Regions from separate parts of the Paenibacillus sp. KS-LC4 genome, predicted to be linked through region 4. Evidence: predicted binding sites of a transcription regulator. Region 4 holds the regulator's gene; each other region holds the start of a gene.
What was found. The regulator Rex, encoded in region 4, represses fermentation and respiration genes when NADH is low (regulators of the CRP and FNR family bind a similar motif). The targets are predictions, from matches to a motif close to TTGTGAAATATTTCACAA.
Positions count from the first base shown of each region.

Region 1 (4,219 bases), 1.7 Mb from region 4:
TGACGCTGACCGTCTCATAGCCAACCTTGCGCAAAATGTGGTACAGCGCATTGCCGATCATCGTCGAGCGCAAATGTCCAATGCCGAACGGCTTCGCAATATTGGGCGAAGACATGTCGATAATGATGCGCTCGCCATTCCCAATGGCTGCGTGCATGAGGCTTCCGCTTTGCCAATCTGCGATAAGCTGCGCCGCTGTCAGCTCCCTATTCCATTTGAAATTCAAATAGGGGCCGGCAGCCTTAACGCTCCAGCTCGCGTCTATTACGAGGGGCTCCAGCTGTGCGGCGATGTTAGCAGGGCTTTGTTTCATCGTGCGGGCTAATGTAAAGCAGGGGAAAGCGGCGTCGCCAAGCTTCTCATCGGGCGGATATTCCAGTAAGGGCCGAATTTCTGCTTCGGGCAGAGCGAGTACATTCGCCAGAGCTAGCGCTATTTTGTCCATTAACAGCATCATCATCTTCCTCTCCAATATACATGTTCAGGCAAGAGCAGAGCAGCACGCAAAAAAGACCCCGTCTCTACAATTAAGAGACGAGGCCTGTTATCCCCGCGGTACCACTCTTGTTGCCGCCTCCGAACAAAATAAAGGAAGGGCATCTCGCCGTTGTAACGGTGCTGAACCGGACGTCCCTAGCGCGATTGCTCGCTTCAGGCCGCCATCTCCCGGGTGCGCTTCACCTAACCGTCCATTGCCGGCTTTCACTGCTCCGGCTCGCTTGAAATGGCTCCTATTTAGGTTACTCTCCCGTTCCTTGATGTTAATTAACAGCTATCATATCGAATACGATTAGAAAAATCAATCCGTTTTTTTAAATGTAGGCTATTCTTTCTCGGTTACTAAAGATAGGCTCTCAATCGCCTGACGTATTATTGTGCATGAGCGCTCCATCAGCCGCTGCTCCCGCGTCGTCAGCTTGAGCTCGACGATTTCCTTAACCCCGCAGCGGGCAATAATGGCAGGTACGCCGGCACATACATGCCGCTGGCCATATTCGCCGTTTAATATGGCGGACACGGCAATAATGCGATGCTCGTCGCTTAAAATGGAGCGGGTAATATGCGCCAGCGCATTACCGATGCCAAAGCTGGTCGAGCCTTTGCGCGTATAAATTTCCCACCCGGCATTGCGGGTCTGCTCAGCGAGCGCTCCAAGCTTCACATTTGCAAAGCGCTCCGGATGCTGCGCTAAAATATGCAGCAGCGGCTTTCCGCCAACCGTCACATGCGACCAAGCGGGAAACTGTGACTCGCCATGCTCCCCTAGCACATAGCCCTGCACGCTGCGGGCATCAACGGGAAAATGCTCGCAAAGCAGCGTTTTGAGCCGTGAGGAATCAATCGACGTTCCGGTGCCAATCACTTGGCAGCGCGGCATGCCGGACAGCTCCCACACGACATACGTCACAATATCCACAGGATTGGCGGCCGCTACAAAAATTCCGTTGAAGCCGCTGTTCATAATGCGAGGAATCATCGTTTCATAAATCTCGCGCACCGTATGCAGTACATCCAGTCGATCATCGCTGCCCACTGGATACGCTCCTGCACATAAAAGAATCACATCCATATCTCCGCACTGCTCCAGCGTCCCGGCAGCAACCTTCGTTCGACCATGGACAAAATCCATGCTGTGCGATAAATCGAGCGCCTGTGCGTAAGCACGATCAAACGTGCGGTCAATGAGCAGCAGCTCATCGCAAATATACTGGTTAATTAAGGAATAGGCGCAGCTAGAACCGACCTGACCAACTCCAACAATGGCGACCTTGCGCGCTTTATTGGCCATCCTATAGCATCTCCTCTGCCGTTAACTCTTTAAGCTATTATATGCGGCAGCCAGCCCATCATGTGACGGCCATGTTCATTCCATGTTTGTCTATGTCACATGCATAGAAAAACGTGAAAATATGCACATTTCCATCTGCCAGCGATTGGCGATGAAGGCTCTCTTTTTCAACATATCCACAGAGTTGTACACATTATCAACAGTATTCAAGTTAAGTGTTTTCCGCTTCCTATAACACTTATCCACATATAAACAGGGAGGATTGTCCACAATGTGCAGGCCGGAAGACCTAAGGTTGAATAGAGATAAACGGCTTATTTTCGTGCATTTACAATCTGACCTTCAGCTGTCATGATAGGGAAAGTATGTGTGGGCAGACAGAGATGGAGGAATGGCATTCATGTGGCTTTTATTATCCTTGCTGGCGGCGACGAGCTTTGGGCTGCGGGGGATTTTGTATCATTGGACGAGCCAGCAGGCGCTTAATCGCAATGCGCTGCTGTGTGGAGTGTTTTTCTCAGGAGCGCTGATTACACTAGCTTGTACGCTGGCAACAGGGGAGGCTTTCACCGTGTCATCGCTCATTGGGGTGCAGATGGGGCTGTTCTCTTTCGGGGCGAATGCAAGCATGTTTAAGGGCTTTGCCGTGGGCAAAGCCTCTCTTGTTGCGATATTGACCGCACTGCCTTCGGCGATTGTTGTCGTTGTCGCCTTCGCGGTATGGGGAGAGACGCTGAATATGGCGCAGCTGAGCTCCTTTATTATCATTATCGCGGGTATATTGCTGGTGCGTTATTCCAATGATATTACCCGTGGCAATTTGCAAGGAGCGCAATGGGGGCTGCTGGCGATGCTGCTGTTTGCCGGAAACGATCTGTCGGGAAAATGGTCGACGCTAATGGATGCGCCGTTGTTTCCGACGCTTGTCTGCATGTTCAGCAGCGGCTCGATCTGCTTTGGGCTGTGGTGGCTGCGCGATATGCGCTCGCTGCGCTTTGCCTCCCTGGCAGCAGGCCATTCAGCTGACTTGGTGAACAAACGGGGCTGGAGCTTCCGCCGCACGTTTTCCGTCGGGATGGCGGTCGGTATTACCAATGCGGTCGGTATGATGTTTATTGTGACGGCTTTTGATGTGGGGAAGGCGGGGCTGGTGTCGGCGGTAACGGCGCTTAATGTACTGATTGTGCTGCTGTATACACGCTTTGTCGTTAAGGAGCGTTTCACAAAATTGGAGACGATCGGGATATGTGCCGCGTTCGCAGGCATCCTGCTTATGCGTTTGTATGGTTCATGAAGCTGTGCAGCGCGCAGAATACAGGCGAGTTAAGTACGAAACGTCTATAACTTTAGAAAACTCAGTGAAAGTGTTATAATACAATCGTTCACTTATTTTAATTATCGGGAGGTTTCACTGACTATGAAAGATTTTGAATTGTACAACCCTACCAAGCTCGTATTCGGAGCAGGGAAGGTACAGCAGCTTGGAGAGCTGGTCAAGCCATATGGGACGCAAGTTTTGCTCGTATATGGCGGTGGAAGCATCAAGCGTTCGGGGCTTTATGACGAAGTGATTTCCCAATTAAATAGCATTGGCGCAACCGTTCATGAACTGTCCGGCGTGGAGCCTAATCCGCGTCTGACGACAATTAATAAAGGCATTGACATTTGCCGCAGTGAAAAAATCGAATTTGTGCTCGCCGTTGGCGGCGGCAGCGTACTGGATGCTTCCAAGGCGATTGCAGCTGGGGCGCTGTACGATGGCGACGTATGGGATTTCACAATTCGCAAAGCGGTCATCCAAGAGGCCTTGCCTATCGGTACTGTGCTGACGCTTGCTGCTACGGGCTCGGAAATGAACGGCAACGCGGTTATTTCCAACTGGGAAATCCAGCAAAAACGCGGTCTTGGCAGCAAGCATGTCTATCCGAAGTTTTCGATTCTTGATCCGAAACTGACGTACTCCGTACCGAAGGATCAGACAGCAAACGGCATCGTCGATATTATGTCTCATGTGTTTGAGCAATATTTCTCCCTGACAACCGATACGCCGCTGCAGGAGCGCTTTGCTGAATCGATTTTGCAAACCGTTATTGAAAACGGTGAAAAAGCAATCGAAAATGGCTCTGACTATGAAGCCAGAGCAAACTTGCTGCTTGCCGGCACCTTTGCGCTTAACGGCACGCTGCCGCTTGGCGTTGTGACGGACTGGGCGTCGCATGGCATTGAGCATGAGGTAAGTGCGATTTATGATATCGCCCATGGCGCAGGGCTTGCGATCATCTTCCCGAACTGGATGAAGCATGTGTATCAAGAGCGTGTCGACCGCTTCGTGCAATACGCAGTAAGAGTTTGGGGCGTTGATCCGAGCGGCAAAACCGATGAGGAAGTGGCGCTTGCAGGTATTGAAGCGACACGAGCCTACTTTACACG
Region 1 is NZ_CP145905.1:5,311,069-5,315,287, reverse strand. It holds gene argS (arginine--tRNA ligase) at 1-454, opposite strand, end outside; T-box leader at 528-765, opposite strand; gene V5J77_RS22530 (L-lactate dehydrogenase) at 824-1,789, opposite strand; gene V5J77_RS22525 (EamA family transporter) at 2,190-3,083, shown strand; gene V5J77_RS22520 (iron-containing alcohol dehydrogenase) at 3,207-4,219, shown strand, end outside.
Region 1: V5J77_RS22530 (L-lactate dehydrogenase) is a predicted target of Rex. The motif match lies at 1,901-1,918, and genes of this name have one in related genera.

Region 2 (4,219 bases), 2.3 Mb from region 4:
AGCGATGGCATAATACGTAGCGCCTTTGGCTTCGATGATTTGGTAAGCGGCATCGCGTGTACCGGTGAAAATCCGGTTCTTCTGCTCGTCGTTCAGCTCAAGCTCCGTACCTGCGACGTTCGACAAGCTCCATACTGGCAGCTCGGAATCGCCATGCTCTCCAATAATCGGCGCGTGAACGCTGCGCGGATCAATATTAAGCTCTTCGCCAATCAGATAGCGGAAGCGTGCACTGTCGAGCAGTGTACCCGAACCGATGACGCGATTAACGGGCCAGCGCGATTTACGCAGGGAGAAGTAGCTCATGACATCTACCGGGTTTGAGGCGATTAGCAGAATGCCATCGTCATTATATTTTAAGACCTCGTCAATAATTTGATCAAAAATCGCAACGTTGCGCTTCAGCAGCTGAATACGCTCTTCGCCGGGACGCTGCGCGACGCCTGCTGTAATAATAATAATATCTGCGCCTTTGCAGTCCTCGTAAGTGCCCGCCCATACCTTCGTGCCGCCAAGGAACGGCATGCCGTGGTTCATGTCGAGTGCGTCGCCGATTGCTTTTTTCTCATTGGCATCAATAAGCACCAGCTCATCCATGCGATTGCGAAGCAGAAGCGTGTAAGCGGTTGTCGAGCCTACAGCCCCAGCGCCAATGACAACAATTCTTGATTTTTTCATATCCGATCTCTCCCTGTCTAGTGATATAGCTGCTTCCTAATTCTGCTCTGCGGTTAATCGTGCAATTTCTCTTGTGCTTGTTCTTGTGCGTGCTCCTCTTTGTCGAAATAAGGCTTGTTCACGAAATAATACATATATGCCATTAAAACGCCGCCGCCAATCAAATTGCCGAGTGTGACAGGCACGAGATTGTGAATGACGCCGCCGTAAGTAATCGTGTCGGGATGGTCGACGACTAGTGCGATGGCGAAGGTGCACATGTTGGCAATGCTATGCTCATAGCCCGAAATAAAGAAGCAGAAGACGAACAGCATCATCGAAAACATTTTTGCCCCGTCATGCTTCATGCCCATTGGAATAAAGAAGGCAAGACAGACAAGCCAGTTACATAAAATCGCCCGGAAAAACAGCTCCCACGACGATGTATGCATTTTCGCTTCGACGACGCTGAGCAGGAACGTATTGACCTTCCCGCTGTCGAACAGTCCAGTTGTCATAATGAGCAGGGCGAATACGGCTGCTCCGAGCATGTTGCCGCCGTAGCTTGTCAGCCACATTTTGATAACTTCTGTCCATTTGAGCTTGCGCCGCAGTGCGGTAAAGGAATAATAAAACGTATTGCCGGTAAACAAGTCGCCGCCACCGTATGCGATGAGAATAATAGCAGCACCGAACGTAAGCGCGGCCATCGGATAAGCGAGTGGAGAATGCTCGGCGTAAAAAAAGTTGCCCGTCTTGAAGGCGACGATTACCCCAAAGCCGATGAACATGCTGGCGAGCATGGACCTGGAAATATAGCGAATATAGCTTTGCTTAAAAATCATATGCTTCTTCTGTGCGAGCTGCTCGACTTTGCGCAGCGCTTCTGTTTCCATGAGCCATCACTCCTCTTGCTGCTTACTGAGGTTAGAATAACACAGGAAGGCGCAATTGATTGTGACATTCATCACAGGATAAGGCGCAAATTGTTACAGAATAAGGGATTCCCGGCGGGCTGGGCAACTACTGAGCTAATGATTATTCCTGTAATGCCAAATATTAGGTATTATTCTAATAGATGCAAACGGAGGTGCACATCTATTTGCATATAAGGAAGTGGCATTAACGGATGAGAGGCTTTACCACAACCCAATTAAATGGAATAAAGGAGAGTTTATTCAATGAAAAAATGGATTGGTGCTCTATTATCTTTGGCCCTTATTATTGCAATTGCTGGTGTACAGCCTGCTCCTGTAGCGGCGGCAGAAGTTGTAAACGCTACCATTATTGTTCCTAAAAATACAACCTTCGATGGCCAAAACAAAGTTTTTGTCGCGAACCCAAGCACGCTAGGTGATGGCAGCCAAGCGGAAAATCAAAAGCCAGTATTTCGTCTGGAGGCAGGCGCAACGCTGAAAAATGTTATTATCGGCGCACCGGCTGCTGACGGCGTTCACTGCTATGGCAACTGCAACATTGAGAATGTAACTTGGCAGGATGTAGGCGAGGACGCTCTGACTCTCAAGTCCTCCGGCACGGTTAATATTACAGGAGGCGGGGCATATAAAGCCTATGACAAGGTGTTTCAAATAAATGCAGCCGGCACCATCAATATTAAAAATTTCAAAGCCAATGACATCGGCAAGCTCGTTCGTCAAAATGGCGGCACAACCTTTACCGTTACCATGAACCTATCAAATAGTGATATTTCCAAGGTGAAGGATTCGATTTTCCGCACCGACAGCAGCTCGACAACGGGCAAAATTACGAATACACGTTATTCCAACGTGCCAACGCTCTTCAAAGGTTTTGCTTCCGGCAAAACCAGCCAATCTGGAAACACGGCTTATTAGGAACTCCTTTCAGTTGGAACGCTGAGGCAGTCTGATTAAGGCTGCTTCGACGCTCCATCAGCTCGAAAAGAGGACTGCCCCCCCGTAAGTAAGCCTGTTTATACATCTTCAACAGGGTCTGTGCCGAGATTTGGCGGCATGGGCTCTGTTTCCCGTTTTGCGACCATTTACATATCTATATTTTCCCATAACTTCAGTCATTTATTGACATCATATGCCCATGCTTCACCCTCTTTCCAGAAAACTTGAAAACGAATATGATAAATAGCATATTTAAGGAATCAGGTCATTGCGGCTGCTCGGCCGCGAAGTTAAATAGCGGAGGGATAAACGATGTATAAAGTGCTGTTGGTGGATGATGAAGAGGAGACGCGCAGCGGACTGCTGGAGGAAATTGCATGGGCGCGCCATGGCTTTGAAATCGTAGATACGGCAGCGAACGGTCGGGAAGCGATGGAGCTGATCGAGCGTTTGGAGCCGGACATCGTAGTGACGGATATTAGCATGCCGTATATGAATGGCTTGGAGCTGGCGGAATGGACGAGGAAGACGTATCCGCTGACGCGCATCGTTATTTTTTCCGGCTATGATGAATTTGAATATGCCCAGCAGGCGATCGGCCTGCAGGTGGATGAATATATTTTAAAGCCCTTTTCCGCGCAGCAACTGCTTGAGGTCATGGACAAGGTGAAGGAGCGGCTAGATGATGAGCGTGAGAAGCGGGAAAATATGCAGCTGCTTGAGGAGCATTACCGTACAAGCCTGCCGGTCGTAAAAGAGCTGTTCCTGTCGTCACTGCTCTCCCGCAAGCTTCCGCTGCGGCATATTGAGGAGAAGGCAGCGAAATATGAGCTCGATTTGGCGGGGGAGGCTTACATTGTGTCTGTGCTGCACACACCTATTTTGGAAGCGCTACCCGGTATTCCGCTGCGGACAGCTGAAAGCTCGCTTGCAGCCTCCAGCGATCTCGACCTCAAGCTGTTTGCTCTTCGCAATGTGGCGGAGGAGGTATGGGGCAGGCTCGGGCTGGGCAAAGTTTTTCTGCATCAAGATCAGGTGGCGCTGCTTGCAGTTGGGCGAGGAGGTGACGCCCCGGAGCTAATGGAGCGGACGCTGGGCGGACTCGCTGAAATGCTGCAAAATATTCGGAAATACTTGCGTTTTCCAGTGACCATTGGGGTCAGCTCGACATTGCCGGATGTCGCGCAGCTGAAGCAGGGCTACGGGGAGGCGCAGCAGGCACTGGATTATCATAATTTGGTGGGCAGCAACCGGATCATTTGCATTGATGATGTGGAAACGCGCTACGTTGAGGAACTGCAATTCGATGAGCTCAAGGAGCAGGCGCTCGTTCGGTGCTTACGGGTAGGCACGCATGAGGAGCTGGAGCAGATGGTGGCTGCGCTTTTTGATGAGATTGAAGGCGTTCATGCCGCTTATCGGGAGTATCAGCTGTACATGCTGGAGATGATGACTGCGATTATGAAGCTTGTGAAGGAGGCAGGGCTGAATCTGTATGAAGTCATGGGCTACGAGCTGCAAATTTATGCGGAGCTGGAGCAGCTTAGCGGGCTTGAGGAGACGAGAGCTTGGTATATGTCGCTCTGCGAGAAAATCCGCCATCATATCGCGAGCCGCAGACAAAGCTCCTACAAGCAGCTGGTTGAGGAAGCGGTGCGCTACACGAAGGCGAACTTCCATGACAGCGA
Region 2 is NZ_CP145905.1:5,941,879-5,946,097, reverse strand. It holds gene V5J77_RS25210 (L-lactate dehydrogenase) at 1-678, opposite strand, end outside; gene V5J77_RS25205 (formate/nitrite transporter family protein) at 732-1,553, opposite strand; gene V5J77_RS25200 (pectate lyase) at 1,839-2,510, shown strand; gene V5J77_RS25195 (response regulator) at 2,844-4,219, shown strand, end outside.
Region 2: V5J77_RS25205 (formate/nitrite transporter family protein) is a predicted target of Rex. The motif match lies at 1,613-1,630, and genes of this name have one in related genera.

Region 3 (4,219 bases), 1.5 Mb from region 4:
AACGCAAATCAACGTATCAATTCGGAATGGTTTGTCAAGATTGATGATCAGCCCTCCTTCAAGATTGTGCTTCGTGCGGATTATAGCATGCAGTTATTAGGAGGAAATACAAGTTTTGTTGATTTGGAGCAAGGGACGCATTCGCTTAGTATTAGTAAATACAATTTGGATACGGGAGAAGAAGGCCAAGGGGAATCCACGCTTGATGCAATTGAATTGACTTATAACGGCCAGCCTGAGGAGCTCCCAAATTATCGTGTACAGGCAGAATTTGCCGAGTATGATACTGCAAAGGGATTGTCGAGAGAAAGCAGTCTCGAAGGTTTTGAAGGCGCAGGGTATTTGACTGGTTATGGCCATGATTCCGACGCAAATACTCGTTTCGTCACGAGTGTGCTTCACGACGGCATGTATGATTTGAAGATTCGATATTCCTCATCCAATAATGGAGTCATTCATGTGGATCATGACCGCAAACCTGTTGTAAATATTTCTGTTGTAAAAACTAATGATCAATGGAAAGAAGCAACGTTGCGTATATTTTTACGCAAGGGTATAAATCTGATAGATATCCAATCAAATGCGGAGCTTAGTCTGGATTATATCGATGCAGCTTTTGTTGACAAAACGCCAGTCTTCTCAATTGAAGCTGAAAATGCTGTGATTAATGGAACACCGGCCGGCTCTGAATTGCCGTTCATTCGGAATGATGCCTTTGCGAAATATGCTTCAGGCGGGAAGTATGTAAACGGGATTACCTCTTACGACGGTGTGGTCCGAAATCTTGAAATTAAAGATATCGTTGTGCCGACAGCTGGGAAATATAAGCTGGTTGTCACATATGCGAATGGTGAAAGCGCGGGTACACATGCCTATAACAATGATGTTGTTGAGAGATATGCACAAATCAGCGTAAATGGTGCTGAGCCGCAAACGGTATACTTTAAAAATACGATTTCGTGGCAGCAATTCAACACACAAACGATAGATGTTGAACTGAAAGCAGGCAGTAATACAATACGATTCTCAAATAATAATACGTATGACGGTGGTTCTAATCCATATGGGGGAATTGGCGCTCAGGGCTTTACTCCCTACACCTCCGTACCGCATCAGTATACGCCAGCGTTCGATCGATTCGATATTTATCCGTGAATACCTGTCGATAACGATAACGGCGGCGGTCATAACGGCTGACAGTGACACGGACTGGCATCGGCTTGCAATCCTGTGACGCTCATCGCATTGTCGTATATGGCACGAAGTCGTCAATAAATGGCAGCGAGGCGGAGGTGCTTCAAGGCGAGAGAGGCAAGTATATCTCGTTAACGTTGAGTAAGGGGGCGGACGTTGCGATTGCATTTATTTTGGCCGATGTTTAGCCTGCATTAGCAAGGAGGAGAGGACTTCTGAGATCAATCAGGCGTCCTCTATTTTTTTATTACTGACCATCGTCATTTTCAGAGGACTATGAGGGCAATAGCGAATCTGCTGTCCGGTTAAGGCCTGAAATGGGAGCAAAAACCACAATAGCGGAACCACGATCCGCTATCCTCCGCAATTGTATTCTCGGTATCTGCGTTCCTAGCAACAAACGCATACCGTCATTCCTTCAGCCTAGTTTATTTTAATCGCTCGACATGTGAAAAATATCACATACCCGTCGTTTGTTGTTGTTTATACTAATGGTAAGAACATTGAAGGCTGTTCAGGGAGGCGTTTACAATGGGAGCAATACGGCAAAAGCTTGTACTGATTGGCAATGGGATGGCGGGTGTAAACACGCTGGAGCATATCCTCAAGCTGTCACCGGATCATTACGACATCACGGTATTCGGCAGCGAGCCGCATCCAAACTATAACCGGATTATGCTTTCTTATGTATTGGAGGGCAGCAAGACGATAGACGATATTATTTTGAACAGCTGGGCTTGGTACGAGGAGCATCATATTACGCTGCATACGGGAACGACGATAACGGCCATAGATACGCAGCAAAAAATCGTGCTTGCGGACAATGGGCTGACCGCAGCCTATGACCGTCTAATTATTGCTACAGGCTCGAATCCCATTATACTGCCCGTTCCCGGGCATGAGAAGCAGGGCGTCGTAGGCTTCCGCGACATTGCAGATTGCAGCGTCATGCTGGAGACAGCCAAGCAATATCGCAATGCAGCCGTTATAGGCGGCGGGCTGCTCGGTCTGGAAGCGGCCAAGGGCTTGCTCAATTTGGGCATGAATGTGACGGTCATCCATTTGATGGCGGATTTAATGGAGCGCCAGCTTGACCCAAGCGCTTCGGCGATGCTGAAGGCGGAGCTGGAGCGGCAGGGGCTGCATTTTCTCATGGAAAAGCAGACAGCGGGCATTTACGGCGGTGAGCGCGTAGAGGGGCTGACCTTCAGCGATGGAACGAAGCTGGAATCAGACTTTATCGTTATGGCAGCGGGCATACGGCCTAATACAGCATTGGCCAGCGCAAGCGGCATTGAAGTAAAGCGCGGCATCGTCGTCGATGATTATATGCAAACGTCGGCGGAAGGTGTGTACGCCGTTGGCGAATGCGCCGAGCACCGCGGCGTGTGCTATGGTCTTGTTGCTCCGCTGTTTGAGCAGGGAGCCGTGCTTGCGAAGCAGCTATGCGGCGTGCAAACGAAGCCTTACGAGGGAACGCAGCTGTCGACCAAGCTGAAGATTTCGGGCGTAGACGTTTTTTCGACGGGCGCCTTCCTGGATCAGCCAGAGCTGACGGTCATTCGCAAGCAGGACGACTGGAAGCAGCAGTACAAAAAGCTGCTGCTTAAGGGGGATACCATTGTTGGCGGCGTGCTTTATGGCGATGTCAGCGATTCGAGCCGGATTCAGCAATGGGTGCGCGAAGGGGCTGCCATGACAGAGGCTATATATGCGGAGCTGATGGGAGCGGCTGGCACCACGCTATCGGCTGCTGACCGCGTAGCGCAAATGGCTGATGATGAAATCGTATGCGGCTGCAATGGCGTATCGAAGGGGCATATCGTAAAGGCGATCAAGGACAATGCGCTTACTTCGGTTGATGAGGTGAAGGCGTGCACAGGGGCAGGTCGTTCGTGCGGTGGCTGTATACCGACCGTTAGCCACCTGCTGCAATATGTGCTGGGTGACGAATATGCCGGGCAGAAAACAAAGACGGGCATGTGCGGCTGTACAGATCTCAGCCGCGATGAAATCGTAGCTGCGATTAAAGAAAAGCATTTGACGACGGTGAAAGAGGTTATGCATGTACTGAATTGGCATAACCCGGAGGGCTGCTCGAAATGCCGTCCAGCAGTCAATTATTACTTGGGCATGCTATGGCCGCAGGAGCATGAGGACGAGAAGGATTCGCGCTTCGTTAATGAACGGATGAACGCCAACATTCAGAAGGATGGCACCTACACGGTCGTGCCGCGGATGTATGGCGGCGTGACGACGCCGGAGGATTTGAAGAAAATTGCCGATGTTGCCGTGAAATATGATGTGAAAATGGTCAAGGTGACCGGAGGCCAGCGGCTTGATTTGATCGGAGTTGCGAAGGAGGATTTGCCGCTCGTATGGGAAGAGCTGGATATGCCGTCGGGCTATGCCTATGCAAAGGCGCTGCGTACAGTGAAAACTTGCGTCGGCCAGCAATTTTGCCGCTTCGGTACACAGGATTCGATCGGTATGGGCATTCGACTGGAAAAAACATTTGAGCGGATCGATATGCCCGCCAAGTACAAAATGGCCGTGAATGGCTGTCCGCGCAACTGCGCCGAGTCGTGTACGAAGGATGTTGGTATCGTCGGCAATGACGGCGGCTGGGAGATGTTCGTTGGCGGCAATGGCGGAATCAAGCCGCGCATCGCCGACCTGCTGTGCAAAGTGAAGACGGATGAAGAGCTTGTGCAGATCGTGGGTGCTTTTACCCAATATTATCGTTTGACGGCGAATTATTTGGAGCGCACTTCGGAGTGGGTGGAGCGCATGGGGATAGAAGCGATCAAAGCGGAAGTTGTTGACAATATGGATCGACGCTGCGAGCTTTATCAGGATATTTTAGCCGTGCTAGCCGAGCTGAAGGAGCCTTGGAGCACAACGCTTGAGGAGGAGCGGAAAAGCCGCTATTTGTTCGATGCGATTCAAATGAAATAGGCGCGTGATTATAGCGTAAACAGGGCAATGACTAAAATTGAAAGGACAAAAAGGAGAGGAGCATCCA
Region 3 is NZ_CP145905.1:2,120,595-2,124,813, forward strand. It holds gene V5J77_RS09055 (LamG-like jellyroll fold domain-containing protein) at 1-1,155, shown strand, start outside; gene V5J77_RS09060 (hypothetical protein) at 1,200-1,382, shown strand; gene nirB (nitrite reductase large subunit NirB) at 1,726-4,152, shown strand.
Region 3: nirB (nitrite reductase large subunit NirB) is a predicted target of Rex. The motif match lies at 1,641-1,658, and genes of this name have one in related genera.

Region 4 (4,219 bases):
GGATGTATGTATTACGAATCATTCCATGCTGTTTACAGACATTCAGGCCGATCATCGGCTGCTGCCGACCTACAGCCATTTGATTGTCGATGAGGCGCATCATGTGGAGGAAGTAGCAAGCAAGCATCTGGGCATGCAGCTAGGCTACTATACGATAACCAATGCGTTTACACGTATGTTTAAGGACACTCGTTCCGGGCTGCTGCCATCGCTGCGCATTCATCTCCAGCAGGAAAGCGATGAGCGGGTGCAAGGCTGGCTGGAAACGATTGATACGATTATTCCCGCCTTTACGGAAGTGAAGGAGCATTGGGAGAGGCTGTTTGAAATGCTATTCAGCTTTGTTCAAGCTTCTCCTGATGCGACGGGGGAAAACAATCAATCGGTCTACCGGTTGCGAGGCGATAGCCTCCCGGAAGGCTGGTCGGAAGTGCTCGCTGAAGAGACCAATATTCATACGGAGCTCATTCGCGTGCTGAAGACGGCTGAGAAAATGTCCGAGGAAATTAAAGATCGTATAGATGAGCTGGCTGTGCAGGCGCTTGTAACGGACTTGAATGGCGCCTTGCGCGATTTGACGAGAGTCAAGGATGATCTGCGCAGCTTTATGAAGGTCGATCAGACGACGGACGTGTTCTGGCTGGAGGCTAATATGACCTATAAGCATCGCTCGCTGCATCTTTATGCGGTGCCTATTGATGTGAGCAGCCAGCTTCAGCAGTATTTATTTGATGTGAAGGACAGCATTATTTTAACGTCCGCCACTCTATCGGTGCAAAAATCATTCCAGTTCGCTCAAGAGCAGCTTGGACTTGGCGGCTTTGAAGAAGCGGGCAGGCTGCGTACCGTGCAGTTGGCATCGCCCTTTAATTATCGTGAACAAGCGCTCGTTATTATTCCGCGCAATTTCCCTGTACTTAAAGGCTCAGCGGGAGAGCCTGCATTTATTTCCATGCTCGTCTCTTCCTTGGCAGATGCGGTGCAGCAGACAAATGGCCGAATGCTAGTGCTGTTTACCTCTTACCGAATGCTCAAGCAGGTATACGATCCGCTTAAGGCGGCGCTTGCAGCCACCAGCATTCAAGTGCTGGGTCAAGGCATTGACAGCGGTAATCGTACGAAGCTGACGCGGCGGTTTTTACAGCAGCCAGAGTCTGTGCTGCTTGGTACAAGCAGTTTTTGGGAAGGCGTTGATATTCCTGGCGAAGCCTTAACCTGCCTTGCTATCGTCAGACTGCCGTTCCAACCGCCGAATCACCCGCTGCTGGAGGCGAAGTCGGAATTGCTCCAGCGCCAGAAGCAAAATCCATTCATGAAGCTGTCCATCCCGCAAGCGGTTATTCGCTTCAAGCAAGGGTTTGGCAGGCTCGTGCGAACCGCGAAGGATAAAGGGATTGTTATAATTTATGATACGCGGGTTATTGAAACGTATTATGGCAAGCATTTTCTCTATTCTTTGCCTGGACCGAAAATTGAGCATATGCATATCGAACAAATTGTCCCGAGAATGAGAGAATGGCTTGGTGCTGAGAAGGAGGAGGAGAACGGGTGAAGCAGACGAAAATATCGGAGGCCGTCGTAAGACGCCTCCCCATTTACCTGCAAGTGCTGAACGAACTGAACAACCGGGAGGTGCAGACCGTTTCGTCCCAGGAGCTTGGCGTCAAGCTGGATTTAAATCCGGCGCAAATCCGCAAGGACTTGGCGTATTTCGGCGATTTTGGCCGCAAGGGCATCGGCTATGACGTGACGTATTTGATCGAAAAGATTCGCCAAATACTCAAGCTTGATCAGACGATTAATGTGGCGCTTGTCGGTGCGGGTAACTTGGGTCATGCTCTATGCAATTATAATAAATATTCTAAAGACAATATGAAAATTATTGCTGTGTTTGATGTGCATCCATCTAAAATAGGCTCGCAAATTAATAATTTGACCGTCATGCCGATGGATATGCTGAAACAGACCGTCGAAGAAAACAATATCCGAATCGGCATTATTACCGTTCCCGGGTTTGAAGCGCAAAACGTTGCTAATCAATTTATTGACGCGGGCATTGAAGGCTTGCTCAATTTTGCCCCTGCAATATTGAAGGTACCAGAGGAAATTCGCATTCATCATGCCGACTTTACGAAAGAGCTGCTAAGTCTGGCGTATTACTTGGAGAGGGAAAGGGATGACGATAATGAGCCAAATTTGGATTGAAAATGGACGTTTTGTAACGATGGAGGACGGCGAGCATGTGCTTCAAGGGCATATGGTTGTGACCGATGATCGCATTACATATATTGGAGCAGAGGTTCCAACTGGGCTGCAAGCCGATGTTCAGAAGCTGGACGGCAGCAAGCTTGCTTTTATGCCTGGCCTCATAAACACGCATGGGCATGCAGCTATGACCTTGCTGCGCGGCTACTCCGATGATCAAAACCTGCAAGTCTGGCTGGAGCAAAAAATGTGGCCGATGGAGGGGAAATACATCGACCTTGATACACGTGCGGGCAGCGCGCTGGCCGTAGTAGAAATGCTGAAATCCGGTACAACGGCTTTCGTGGATATGTATGACCGTATGGATCAGCTAGCTGAAGTTGTGGAACAGTCCGGCATTCGCGGCTGTCTGACGCGCGGCGTTATTGGCCTCTGCCCAGAGGATGTGCAGCAGGCGAAGCTGGCGGAAGCGATTGCTTTTGCACGCGATTGGAATGGCAAGGCAAATGGCCGTATCACGACGATGATATCGCCGCATGCCCCTTATACTTGCCCACCAGATTATATTGAAAAATTTGTGCAGGCTGCTCATGATTATAATTTGCCGCTGCATACGCATATGTCAGAATCAATCGCTGAGGTTGAGCAAAACGTTCGCGACTATGGCGTTCGTCCTGTTCAGCATCTCGACAATTTAGGCTTCTTCTCGCGTCCTGCCCTCGTTGCTCATGCTGTTCATTTGAATGACGAGGAAATTGCGCTGCTGGCTGAACGCAATGTAGCTGTATCGCATAATCCAGTCAGCAATCTCAAGCTGGCAAGCGGCATTGCTCGCGTTCCAGATTTGCTCCGCGCAGGTGTAACCGTATCTCTAGGTACGGACAGTGCGGCGAGCAACAACAATCTTGACCTGTTCAAGGAGATCAACCTTGCGGCTCTGCTGCATAAAGGCGTTTCTGGAGATCCGACGGTTGTGCCAGCGATTGAAGCTTTGCGTATGGGTACCGTATACGGCGCTCGTTCGATATGGCAAGAGGATTCCATTGGCCGCCTGCGTGTAGGCATGAAGGCTGATTTCATCGCTATTGATATTGAACAGCCGCATTTTTATCCACAGACGGATATTGTATCCCATTTGGTATATGCAGGCTCTGGCCGCGACGTTAAGCATGTATGGGTAGACGGGCGTCAGGTTGTACGGGATGGCGAATGCACATTGCTCGATGAGGAGAAAATTCGTCATGATGCCCAGGCGAGCTTCGAGAGGTTGTTGAAGGCATAATGCGGGCGAGAACGAGAAAGCCGTTTTGGACGGTAAAACGGGCTGTCTTTATTTCATTTGTTTTTGTTATCGCCTTGTTGACCGTTACGATTGTTTATTACCGCGATGTGCATAAGGAATTATGGGCAGAGGAAGCTCCAATTAAGGCGTATGCTATAGAGGCTGCAAAGTTAACGGAAGTTACAGGCATAACGAAGCAGGTGTGGGATGGCATTTCCTGGGTCGTACAAGGGAAAACCGCGGATGAACAAGAAGTTTACGTATTTCTGACAGCAGCCGAAGGTCCTGTCCTTACACTGAAACCAACGGAACATATTACAGCAGAACAGGCGGAAGCGGCTTTACAGAGCAGCGAGCCGGATGCGGCTATAAAAAGGACACAGCCGGGATTGCTGAATGGCGAGCCCGTTTGGGAAATTTTTTATAGCCGTGATGAAGCGATAACGAAATATTATTACGCTTTTTATTCATTCCGTGACGGCGTATTTGTGAAGCAATATCGTTTAGTCGGTGACAAAGCGTCCTAGCTGTAAATGCTGCTTTAGCTGTAACAGTTGGAATTGCTGGCTATTATTACACCCCCTCATTCAGAAGACGATGTGATATACTTTCGTGTATCGGAGTTGATATACGCGAAGTATATCACCGTCATTTTGAGAGGGGGATTTTTCGATGTTCAAACTCAGGTTTATGCCGATTTTGCTAACAGCTGCTGCGTCTGCCCTCGTTTTG
Region 4 is NZ_CP145905.1:3,607,367-3,611,585, reverse strand. It holds gene dinG (ATP-dependent DNA helicase DinG) at 1-1,552, shown strand, start outside; gene V5J77_RS15185 (redox-sensing transcriptional repressor Rex) at 1,549-2,205, shown strand; gene V5J77_RS15180 (amidohydrolase) at 2,177-3,487, shown strand; gene V5J77_RS15175 (DUF5590 domain-containing protein) at 3,487-4,014, shown strand; gene V5J77_RS15170 (hypothetical protein) at 4,160-4,219, shown strand, end outside.